Regions from separate parts of the Kribbella sp. NPDC026596 genome, predicted to be linked through region 1. Evidence: riboswitches for the same ligand, from Rfam matches in the RefSeq annotation. Region 1 holds a riboswitch; the other holds the start of a gene.

Region 1 (5,381 bases):
TTCCATTCCATGATGGTCCGCACGGTCGGCAGCCCGCCCGGCGTCGGTACGCCGAGGAGCCCGGCGACCCGGGTGGTCAGTTCGTCCCCCGTCAGTGCCGGGGTGTCACGGACGAACTCCGGCCAGTCGTCGTACCCGCCCAGTGCGCTCGGTCGCATGGCCCACCGCTCCGATCAGAGTTGAGAAACCGGTTTCCATCGCGAGAAGATACCGCAATGGGCCGGACACCGAAGGACTCGATCACGATCGCCGACGTCGCGCGGGCGGCAGAGGTATCGCGGGCCACCGTGTCACGGGTGATGAACGGGGCCGCCACCGTCGCGCCCGAGATCGCCGAGCGGGTCCGAGCCGCCGCCGACCTGCTGAATTACCGCCCCAGCGATCTCGCCCGCAGCCTGTCCCTCGGCCGGACGAACATGGTCGCGCTGATGGTCCCGGATCTCGGCAACCCGCTGTTCCAGCAGATCCTGCGCGGGATCACGAACGCCTCCGCCACGGCCGGCTACCGCGTGCTCGTCGCGGAGACCGTCGAGGATCCGAGCGCCGAGGCAACCATCGCGGTGGAGGCGCGGCGTCGGTGCGACGCACTGATCATGGTGTCGCCGCGGCTGCCGGAGGACAGCCTGCTCGAGCTGCTGCCGCAGGTCCAGCCGGTGATCCTGGTCAACCGACAGGGTCCGCCGGAGGTCCCGTCGGTGGTGGTCGACTACGGGCGCGCCGTACGGATCGTCGTGGATCACCTGGTCGGCCTGGGTCATCGGCGGCTGGCGTTCCTGTCCGGGCCGCCGGCGAGCGCGTCCAATGTGGCCCGGTTGCGATCGCTCGAGGTAGCCGAGAGGGAGATCCCCGGCCTGGAGCTGGTCCGGCTCGACTGCGGTTGGTCGATCGAGGACGGGTACGCCGCAGTCGAGCGAGTACTCGAATCACAGGTGACGGCCGTGGTCGCGTTCAACGACCTGGTCGCCTTCGGCTTGCTGGCACGGCTCAACGAGGTCGGCGTCGCCGTACCCGCTGATTTGTCGGTGACCGGGATGGACGACATCGGGTTGTCGCGGTTCGCCGTACCGTCGCTGACGACTGTGCGGGTGCCGCAAAAGGATTTGGGGGAGCTGGCGTGGCAACGGTTGCACGCTGCGATCGCGGGCACGGATGTCGAGGCGGACGACGTACCCGAGTTGCGGCTGGCGGTGCGGGCGAGCACCGGGCCCGTGCCGCAGGCACCCAGGCTGCAAGCGTCGGCTGGGCGGGTCGGGTGGCAGCGACTGGGGGACACGTTCGAGCTCGGCAGTGACGCCGGGATGCTCGCGCGGTACGAGTTCGGGCGGCGGATGCCGAGTGTGCACTCGCCGCGGCCGTACCTGCATCCCGTACGGACGCTGGGCGGGCAGCCGCTGACGGAGGTCAGCCCGGTCGACCATCGGCATCACTACGGCGTCTCGTTCGCGGTGGCCGGGGTCAACGGCACGTCCCACTGGGGCGGCCGGACCTTCGTCCAGGGCCAAGGCCCGACCCTGCTCAGGAACCACGGCCAGCAACGCAGTCGCGGTACCACCGTCGACGACGGCCTGACCGACGACATCACCTGGTACGACGAACAAGGCCGACCGCAACTGATCGAACGCCGGCAGCTCCGTGGCGCGCTTGCCGAAGACGGCTGGCGGCTCGAGTGGCACAGTGTTCTCACCGCGCGCTACGGCCCGATCCGCATCGACAGCGCGGCCACCACGGGCCGCCCGAACGCCGGGTACGGCGGGATCTTCTGGCGACTCCCGTCCGCGGACACCACGACCGTGCTCAGCTCAGCAGGAGAAGGCGAGGAGGTTGCCTACGGGTCGCTGAGTCCGTGGCTCGCCTTCGTCCAGCATCGCGGGGATGCCGTGACGACCCTGCTCCTTGTGCAGCCGGGCGACGTACGGCCGTGGTTCCTGCGATCCAGCAGGTACGTCGGTGCTGGGCCGGCGCTGGCGTGGGACCGCCCGCTGAACCTTCAGCCGAACCAGGATCTGACTCTGTCCCTCACAGCACTGCTGCTGGACCGCCCGCTGGATCTGGCCGAGGCCGCTGCCTTGTCTAGAACGTCGGTAGGCCAGTCGTAGGCGAGGACGCGTGGGCCGACTGCCAGCGGCGGGGGACGCGGCCGGCAAGGCGGGCGGCTCGGCCGGCGGAGACGGCGTCGCGCATGGCGGCGGCCATCAGGGCCGGCTTCTCGGCCCGCGTGACCGGGGTCGCGAGCATGACCGCGGCACAGCCGAGCTCCATGGCCAGCGCCGCGTCGCTCGCCGTACCGATGCCCGCGTCGACGATCACCGGCACGTTCGCGGCCTCGGCGATCAGCGCGATGTTGTGCGGATTGCGGATGCCGAGCGCGGAACCGATTGGTGCCGCCAACGGCATCACCGCCGCGCAGCCCGCCTGCTCCAGGCGGCGGGCGAGGATCGGATCGTCGTTGGTGTAGGGCAGCACGGTGAACCCGTCAGCCACCAAGGCGTCCACGGCGTCGAGCAGCTCGATCGGATCGGGCAGCAGCAGATAGTCATCGGCGACGACCTCGACCTTGATCAGGTCGGTCCCCAGCGCCTCGCGCGCGAGCTTCGCGGTCAGCACGGCTTCGGCGGCAGTGTGGCAGCCGGCCGTGTTCGGCAGGACGTCGATGCTGTGCTTCTTGAGGACGTCGAGCACCGAGCCTTCATGGCCGGTGCCGAGCCGGCGCATCGCGACCGTGGTCAATTGGGTGCCAGAGGCAACCAACGCCTCCTCCATCACTTCCAGGTTGGCCGAACCGCCGGTTCCCATGATGAGGCGCGAGCTGTACGTGCGCCCGCCGAGCTCCAGTGGATCATCCATGTCAGCCTCCCTGCACCGCGCTGACGATCTCGACCCGATCGCCGGGCTTCAGGGCGGTCTGCGCCCACTCGGCCTTCGTCAGCACGTTCTGATTGAGCGCGACCGCGATCCCGGTCGTGCGGTCGGAGTACTCGTCGACCAGCTCGGCGACGGACTTCCCCGGTGCGACGTCCGTCGCCGTACCGTTGACCCACACAGGCTCCTGCATCGCTTCCTCCCTACGCCGGAATTACCCGATTCAGGTTCAGCGGTCGGCGACGGTTCGGTCGCCCTCTCAGCCCGCTCCTGCGAGCTCCCGCGGCGGTTTCGACTCTAGCTCACGTCTTCCGGCGACGCTAACGCGCTCCACGGACGCCGGAAACGGCTACCGTGAGTACAGGGAAAGGTGAGCAGTGATGGGGAAGGTCGATCGGGCTCACGGGGGTACGAGGCTTGGCGTGCTGATCGCAGTCGCAGTGGCGCTTCTGGCTGTGCTGGCGGTGGCTGTTGTCGCGCTGAACGGATCCGACCCGGGCGACTCCGGTCCGCCGGTCGGCACTCCGACGACGTCCCAGCCGGCGGCGACGTCGGCTCCCACCGGGCCGCCCAGTGGGACGCCCACGTCACGGCCGACCGGTCCGCCGACGAGTCGTGAACCTACCTCGCGCGAGCGGTACGAGCAGGCCGCGAAGCGGGAGCTCGAGGAAGGCCTGGTCGCCTACAACCCGCCGGCTCAGGCGCGGGTGCAGGACGACTTCGAGGTCACCGTGCGGGTCCAGCGCGGCACCGCGACCGTGTCTCCGTCGTTGCGAACACTGCCCGGCACGGCTCCGGTCACCATCGAGCCCCTTCCTGTCGGGACCTACATGCGGGCGGAGCTCCGGGGTTCGGGGCTCGACGTCCAGCCGCTCAGCGACAAGCTCCAGCTCATCGACGGGGTGACCGAGTGGGCCTGGCGGGTGACACCGCAGGCCGATGGTGTGCAGACTCTCCGGCTGACTCTGGTGGTGGAGCTGAACGACCTGCCGCTCAGCAGCCGTACGTTCGCGCGGGTGATCGAGGTCGACGTCGAGAAGCAGCCGGCGTGGTACCAGCGGGCGTGGGGGTTGCTCGACGTCGCCGGCGTGGCGACGGCGCTCGTGATCGCCGCGATCCTGGGATCCGCCAAGCTGGCACGCATGTGGTGGGTACGCCGGAAGGCGGAGGAGGACGCGGCCGACATCGGCACGGCGTATGAGGCTCCGGACGCGCCTGCCCCGACGGTGAGCGCCGACGGGAAGCCGACGGCCGCCGCCAACGGGAACAAGCCGAATCCGTGAGTACCAGCGGCTATCGTGACGGGGTGGGGACTGGGAAGCGGGTCGACATCTCGGATGTCGCCGCTCGGGCGGGGGTCAGCCCGACGACGGTCTCGCACGTGATTTCGGGGCGGCGACCGGTGTCGGAGGCGACGCAGGCGCGGGTGCGGGCCGTGATGAACGAGCTCGGCTGGGAGCCGCACCAGGTCGCCCGGAGCCTGCGGATGCGCCGGACCCACACGATCGCGCTGATCGTCCCGGACATCACCAACCCGTTCTATCCTGCGGTCGCGCGCGGTCTGCTCGACGTGGTCAGCGAGCCCGGGTACCAGGTGCTGATCGGCAACACCGAGGGGGAGTCCGCGGCCGAGCGCGCCGCGGTGACGCAGATGGTGACCAGAAGCGTCGACGCGATCGTCTTCGCCGGCTACTACAGCAAGGCGAGCGACGTCGAGGCCGCCGTCGCGGCGGGGATCCCGGTGGCGTTGATGGGCGGCCGAAGGGCCGAGCCCGGGATCGATGTCCTGTCGTCGGACGACCTGGCCGCGGGGGAGATCGCGACCCGCTACCTGATAGGTCGCGGCTACCGCCGGATCGGGTTCATCACCGGGCCGTCCGGTTACGGCCCGCCGGCTGATCGGGTCAAGGGGTATCGGCACGCGTTGTCGGAAGCTGGCATCCGGTTCAGCCGCGAGCTCGTCGTCCGTGGCGAGTTCTCGCGGGCCGGCGGACTGCAGGGGCTGCATGCATTGCTGCAGTTGACGAAGCCGCCGCGCGCTGTGTTGTGCACGAACGACGTGGTCGCGATCGGCGCGCTCGATGCTGCCCGGGAGCGCGCCCTGCGGGTTCCGGACGACATCGCGGTGATGGGCTTCGATGACATCGAGGCCGCCGCGATGATCTCGCCGTCGCTGACGACGGTCTCCGGCGATCCGCGGGAACAGGGTCGCGCGGTCGGACAGGTGTTGCTCGACCGACTGGAGGACGGCGCCTCCAGCCGGCCGCAACACATTCTGTTCTCGCCTTCCGTCGTACCGCGGGATTCCGCCTAGGGTGCGGTGACCGACGTGACGGTCGAGCCGGCGATGTACGTCGGCCAGACGCCGACCGTCACCGTGACCTGGCCGCTCGCGTTCGGGGTCAACGTGTTGGACAACCCGTACTGGCTGGTGACCGTGATCGGACCGGTCGCGTTCACTGTCACGGTCGTGTTGGCGCCGCTCGCTGCCCAGATCGCCCGGAACGGTGTGCCGTCGTTCG
Region 2 (5,381 bases), 110 kb from region 1:
GGCCTCGTCGATGACTCGTTGGTGACGGTGCCGATCATCTTCGGCGGCTTGGTCGGCGCGATCCTCTGGAACCTGGTGACCTGGTACTTCGGCCTGCCGAGCTCCTCGTCGCACGCCCTGTTCGGCGGCCTGATCGGCGCCACCTGGATCGCGGCCGGCAGCAGCGCGGTGAACTTCGGCACGCTGGTGCAGAAGATCATCATCCCCGCGGTCGCCGCGCCGATCGTGGCCGGCGTCGTCGCGCTGCTGGGCACCTTCCTGGCTTACAAGATCACCCAGCGGGCCCGGAAGAAGTCGGTCAGCGACGGGTTCCGGACCGGCCAGATCGCGTCCGCCTCGCTCGTCTCGCTCGCTCACGGCACCGGTGACGCACAGAAGACGATGGGCGTCATCACGCTGGTCCTGATCACGTCGGGCAGCCTCGCGCAGGGTTCGGCCCCGCCGACCTGGGTGATTTTCGCGGCCGGCCTCGCGATCGCCCTCGGCACCTACTTCGGTGGCTGGCGGATCATCCGGACGATGGGCAAGGGCCTGACCGAGATCGAGTCGCCGCAGGGCTTCACCGCCGAGACCAGCTCGGCCACGGTCCTGCTGGCCTCGTCCCACCTGGGCTTCCCGCTGTCCACCACCCAGGTCTGCTCCGGCAGCATCCTCGGCGCCGGCCTCGGCAAGCGGCTCGCGCAGGTGCGCTGGACGATCGCCGGACGGATGGCGATGGCCTGGCTGTTCACGCTGCCGTCCGCCGCGATCGTCGGCGCCCTGGCCGGCCGGGTGGCCGACACCGGCAACGCCGGCGTCGTCATCGTCGCGATCCTCGCGATCCTGGCCGGCGGCGGCATCTACGTGGCGTCGCGGCGCAGGCCGGTGACGGCGGAGAACGTCAACGAGTACCCGGGCAGCACGACCCCGGCCCCGGCCCCGGCCACGACCGTCTGAGAGGAGTACGGCGATGCACATCAACTGGAGTGCACTCGGTCAGGTGGCACTGGTCAGCCTGCTCTTCGGTGTCGGGCTGGCGGTCATGTTCGCGCTCGGTGTGACCGCGATGTCGCGGCGGGCGGTGGCGCTCGAGGAAAAGAAGCCGCCGTCGATCGTCGACACCACAGTGGCCGGGCTCTGCTTCGCCGCGTGCCTGGCAGCGGTGCTCTACGGGCTCTACTTGATCATCCCGCAGTTCCACTGACAGCTAGCGGTTCCAGCGTCGTACTGACTTGGCCACGTCCTTGGAGCGGATGGAGCCGAGGTTGTACTCCCACGCGGCCGCGAGCTTGTCGCCCAGGATGCTCGCGTCGAGATAGGTCCGCGGCCGCACCGCCACCGCCCAGGTAGCGGCAGCCGCGTGGCCCTGCTGGTGGAGCAGGTGGTCGACGGTCGCCTCGATCCGGGTCCGGCTCTCGCCCCTGAGGCCATCGGTGGCCCAGCGCTGCAGGATGGCCGTGTCGTCGGACGTCATCCGGGCCAGGTAGGTCAGCGGACCGCGCCAGAAGCCCTTGCTGCCGATGCTGTCCAGGCTCTCGAGCGGGAACCAGCCGTTCTGGCAGCGGCGCCCGTTCACCGCGGACTCGACCTCGAGCGCCCGGCCCGCGGGCAGGCCGCGGGTCGCCCACTCGACGAAGAACGTGCCCGCGTCCGGGATCTGATCCGCCACGTGGGGCGCCGGAGTCATCATGCCCGGTTCGAACAGATGAAGCTCTTCCGGTGAATCGAACAAAACCTTCCCCGCCCGCCTGAGTACCGCGGCCGCGCGTACCGCTGCCCGGCCCGCCACACAGGGACCCCCCAGGTTCCTGTTCCATCAACAACGACAAGTCTTCGTACCCTCGATTCGGCCCGAGGGTCAAGGTCCTGTCCGCGCTACCGGTCCTCCTTGGTCCGCCGTGCGGCCCGGCGGGCGAGCTCTTCCTGATCCAGGCGCTCGGCTTCGGCCGGAGTCGGCGCGGAACCGCCGTACGACGCCGGCAACCACCAGGCACCGGCTGGTTGCTCGGGGTAGGCGCGGATGGTCTGATCGAGCATCCCGGCCATCGTCGCGTGCAGCCGCGCGGTCGCCTCGGCCGAGTCGTCGGCCCGGGTGACGGTCATCGGCGCGCCGACGGTGATCGCGATCGTGCGGTGCCGGGAGAAGTCGCGCGGATGGTCCTTGGTCAGCATCCGCTGCGTACCCCAGAGGATCATCGGAATGATCGGTACGCCGGCCGCGGCGGCCATCCGGACCGTGCCGGACTTGAACTCCTTGAGCTCGAACGACCGGCTGATGGTGGCCTCCGGGAACACGCCGACGACCTCGCCCTGGCCGAGATACCGCAGCGCTTCGCGGTACGACGCCATACCAGCCGCGCGATCCACCGGGATGTGGTGCATGCCGCGCATCAGGGGGCCTGAGTACCGGTTGCGGAACAGCACCTCCTTGGCCATGAACCGCACCAGCCGCTTGCTCGGCACCGCGCCGTACCCACCGAGCACGAAGTCGACGTAACTGATGTGGTTGAGCGCGATCACCGCGCCGCCGGTCCGCGGCACGTTCTCCGTCCCGGTCAGCTGGAACTTCACGTCCAGCACCTTGAACGCCGCCTTCGCGAAGCCGATCACCGGCGGGTACACGACATCTCGCATGCCCCGACGCTACAGCCTTCGTCTAGGGTGGCGGTCACAACTGGAGATCGCGGGAGCTCGCACCGTAGCGGGCTGAGAGGGCGGCTGGATCAACCGGCGCCGCCGACCGCCGAACCTGTCCGGGTAATTCCGGCGTAGGGAGCAGCAAGGTGAATGTCAGCACGATTCGACCGACTGTCACCACGGGCCCGATCTCGGGGTCCGAGAAGATCTACCGCGGCGAGCTGGGTGTTCCGGCCCGCCGTGTCCGGCTCACCAACGGCGAGCACTTCGACCTCTACGACACCTCGGGTCCGTACACCGACGTGTCCGCGCAGATCGACGTACAAGCCGGTCTCCCCGCAGTGCGGCGGGACTGGATCGCCGGGCGCGCACCGCTGACCCAACTGGCGCACGCGCGCGCCGGGACGATCACCGAGGAGATGAGGTACGTCGCCACCCGGGAGGGCGTCGACCCGGAGTTCGTCCGGTCCGAGGTGGCCCGGGGCCGGGCCGTGATCCCGGCGAACCGGCGGCACCCGGAGAGCGAGCCGATGATCATCGGCAAGAAGTTCCTGGTGAAGGTGAACGCGAACATCGGCAACTCGGCTGTCACCAGCTCGGTCGAGGAGGAGGTCGAGAAGCTCGTCTGGGCGACCCGGTGGGGTGCGGACACGGTGATGGACCTGTCCACCGGCAAGAACATCCACGAGACCCGGGAATGGATCCTGCGGAACTCGCCGGTGCCGATCGGGACGGTGCCGTTGTACCAGGCTCTGGAAAAGGTGAAGGGCGATCCGGCCGCGCTGTCGTGGGAGGTGTATCGCGACACGGTGATCGAGCAGTGCGAGCAGGGTGTCGACTACATGACCGTGCATGCCGGCGTACTGCTGCGATACGTGGCGCTGACCGCGCAGCGGATCACCGGGATCGTGTCGCGGGGCGGTTCGATCATGGCCGCGTGGTGCCTGGCACATCACCAGGAGTCCTTCCTGTACACCCATTTCGCCGAGCTGTGCGAGATCCTGCGGGAGTACGACGTGACGTTCTCACTGGGCGACGGGTTGCGCCCGGGATGTATCGCGGATGCCAACGACGCGGCGCAGTTCGCGGAACTGCGGACGTTGGGGGAGCTCACTCGCGTTGCGTGGGAACACGATGTGCAGGTGATGATCGAAGGCCCGGGACACGTGCCGATGCACAAGATCGCCGAGAACGTGCGGCTCGAGGAGGAGCTCTGCGGCGAGGCGCCGTTCTACACCTTGGGGCCGTTGGCAACTGATGTGGCGCCGGCCTACGACCACATTACATCGGCGATCGGTGCGGCCCAGATCGGCTGGCTGGGTACGGCGATGCTGTGTTACGTCACGCCCAAGGAACACCTCGGCCTGCCGGATCGTGACGACGTGAAGACCGGCGTGATCACGTACAAGATCGCCGCCCACGCGGCCGATCTGGCCAAGGGACATCCGGGCGCGCAGGACTGGGACGACACGTTGTCCAAGGCAAGGTTCGAGTTCCGCTGGGAGGACCAGTTCAACCTGTCACTGGACCCGGACACGGCGCGCTCGTTCCATGACGAGACCCTGCCCGCCGAGCCGGCCAAGACGGCTCACTTCTGCTCGATGTGCGGTCCGAAGTTCTGCTCGATGCGGATCACCGCGGACATTCGCGCGTACGCCGAGGATCACCAGCGCATGCTGCCGCTGGTCGACTGAACGCTGTCCGGCCCGGAGTACGCCGTACTCCGGGCCGGAAGTGTGCTGACTCCGCGTGAGGCCGGTGGGGTGAGTCGGGATGCCGAACCGACCGAATCCAGCAGAGAATGGGGGAATCGGAATCCTCCAGAACGGTCACTGGGAGTGACCGGGTGAACCGATTCAGGTTTTTTCCTTCACTCTACGTGAATAAGACTGTAGCCTTAAGACGTTCGGAAGGAGGTGCAGGGCGATGGTCTTCGTTCTCACGGTAGATCAGCGCGGTAGCCGAAGCATGAGCGATCTCGTACCCGAGCTGCTGAACTCCCTGAACCGCCGGCCGCGACGGACAGGGTTGCTCCGCAAGTTCGAGCGGACCGCCGGCGACGAGGTGCAGGGTGTGCTCTCGGACGCCCGGGCCACCGTCGACGTGATCGTCGAGCTGCTCCGCCCCGACATCTGGTACGTCGGACTCGGCGTCGGCGAGGTCGTCCAGCCACTGCCGAGGAGCACCAGGGCGGGCAGCGGTGACGCGTTCGTGTTCGCGCGGGAGGCGGTGACCCGGGCCAAGTCGAGCCCTCATCACGTCAACGTGGTCGGCTCCGACTCGCGAGCCGCGGAGCGGGTGGAGACAGTGCTCTGGCTGATGGCGTCAGTACTGCGGCGTCGTAGCGACCGTGGCTGGGCTGTGGCCGACCTACTGGGCGAAGGACTCACCAGGCGGGAGATCGGTGTGAAGCTGGGGATCAGTCAGTCGGCGGTGACGCAGCGGGCGCAGGCCGCCGGGTTCGCCGAGGAACAGCGTGGACGGGTGCTGGCGGCCGAGTTGCTCGACGCTGGGGCCGCTGCGTGACGGCACTGATCCTGTCGTTGACCGCAGCCGGCCTGATCCTCGCCGTACTGGCGTGGGTGCCGAAGGCCGGCTCTACCGTCGAAATCGTGCTCAGTGCGGCCACGCTGGCCTGCCTGGTCACGGTCGGCCTCCTACTGCTGGCAGGCCACGGCGCGGAGGGCTGGCGCGAGCGCTGGTGGAACGTATTGCTCCTGTTGTCCGGTGGCCTCGCGGTCACCGGTGGCGGGCCGCTCACGACG

Evidence for each region. Region 1 has a riboswitch for thiamine pyrophosphate ahead of thiS (sulfur carrier protein ThiS). Riboswitches for the same ligand answer to the same signal wherever they lie in the genome.
Region 2: linked by a shared signal. The riboswitch ahead of thiC (phosphomethylpyrimidine synthase ThiC) and the one ahead of thiS (sulfur carrier protein ThiS) in region 1 are both predicted to bind thiamine pyrophosphate.

What each region holds. Positions count from the first base shown of each region.
Region 1 is NZ_JBEZYF010000018.1:114,166-119,546, reverse strand. It holds gene AB0E63_RS17665 (hypothetical protein) at 1-158, opposite strand, end outside; gene AB0E63_RS17660 (DUF6807 family protein) at 216-2,096, shown strand; gene AB0E63_RS17655 (thiazole synthase) at 2,071-2,844, opposite strand; gene thiS (sulfur carrier protein ThiS) at 2,846-3,052, opposite strand; TPP riboswitch at 3,043-3,153, opposite strand; gene AB0E63_RS17645 (hypothetical protein) at 3,240-4,142, shown strand; gene AB0E63_RS17640 (LacI family DNA-binding transcriptional regulator) at 4,166-5,173, shown strand; gene AB0E63_RS17635 (glycosyl hydrolase) at 5,170-5,381, opposite strand, start outside.
Region 2 is NZ_JBEZYF010000018.1:1,042-6,422, reverse strand. It holds gene AB0E63_RS17055 (inorganic phosphate transporter) at 1-936, shown strand, start outside; gene AB0E63_RS17050 (hypothetical protein) at 950-1,183, shown strand; gene AB0E63_RS17045 (hypothetical protein) at 1,187-1,648, opposite strand; gene AB0E63_RS17040 (lysophospholipid acyltransferase family protein) at 1,855-2,613, opposite strand; TPP riboswitch at 2,653-2,772, shown strand; gene thiC (phosphomethylpyrimidine synthase ThiC) at 2,778-4,310, shown strand; gene AB0E63_RS17030 (transposase) at 4,585-5,142, shown strand; gene AB0E63_RS17025 (hypothetical protein) at 5,139-5,381, shown strand, end outside.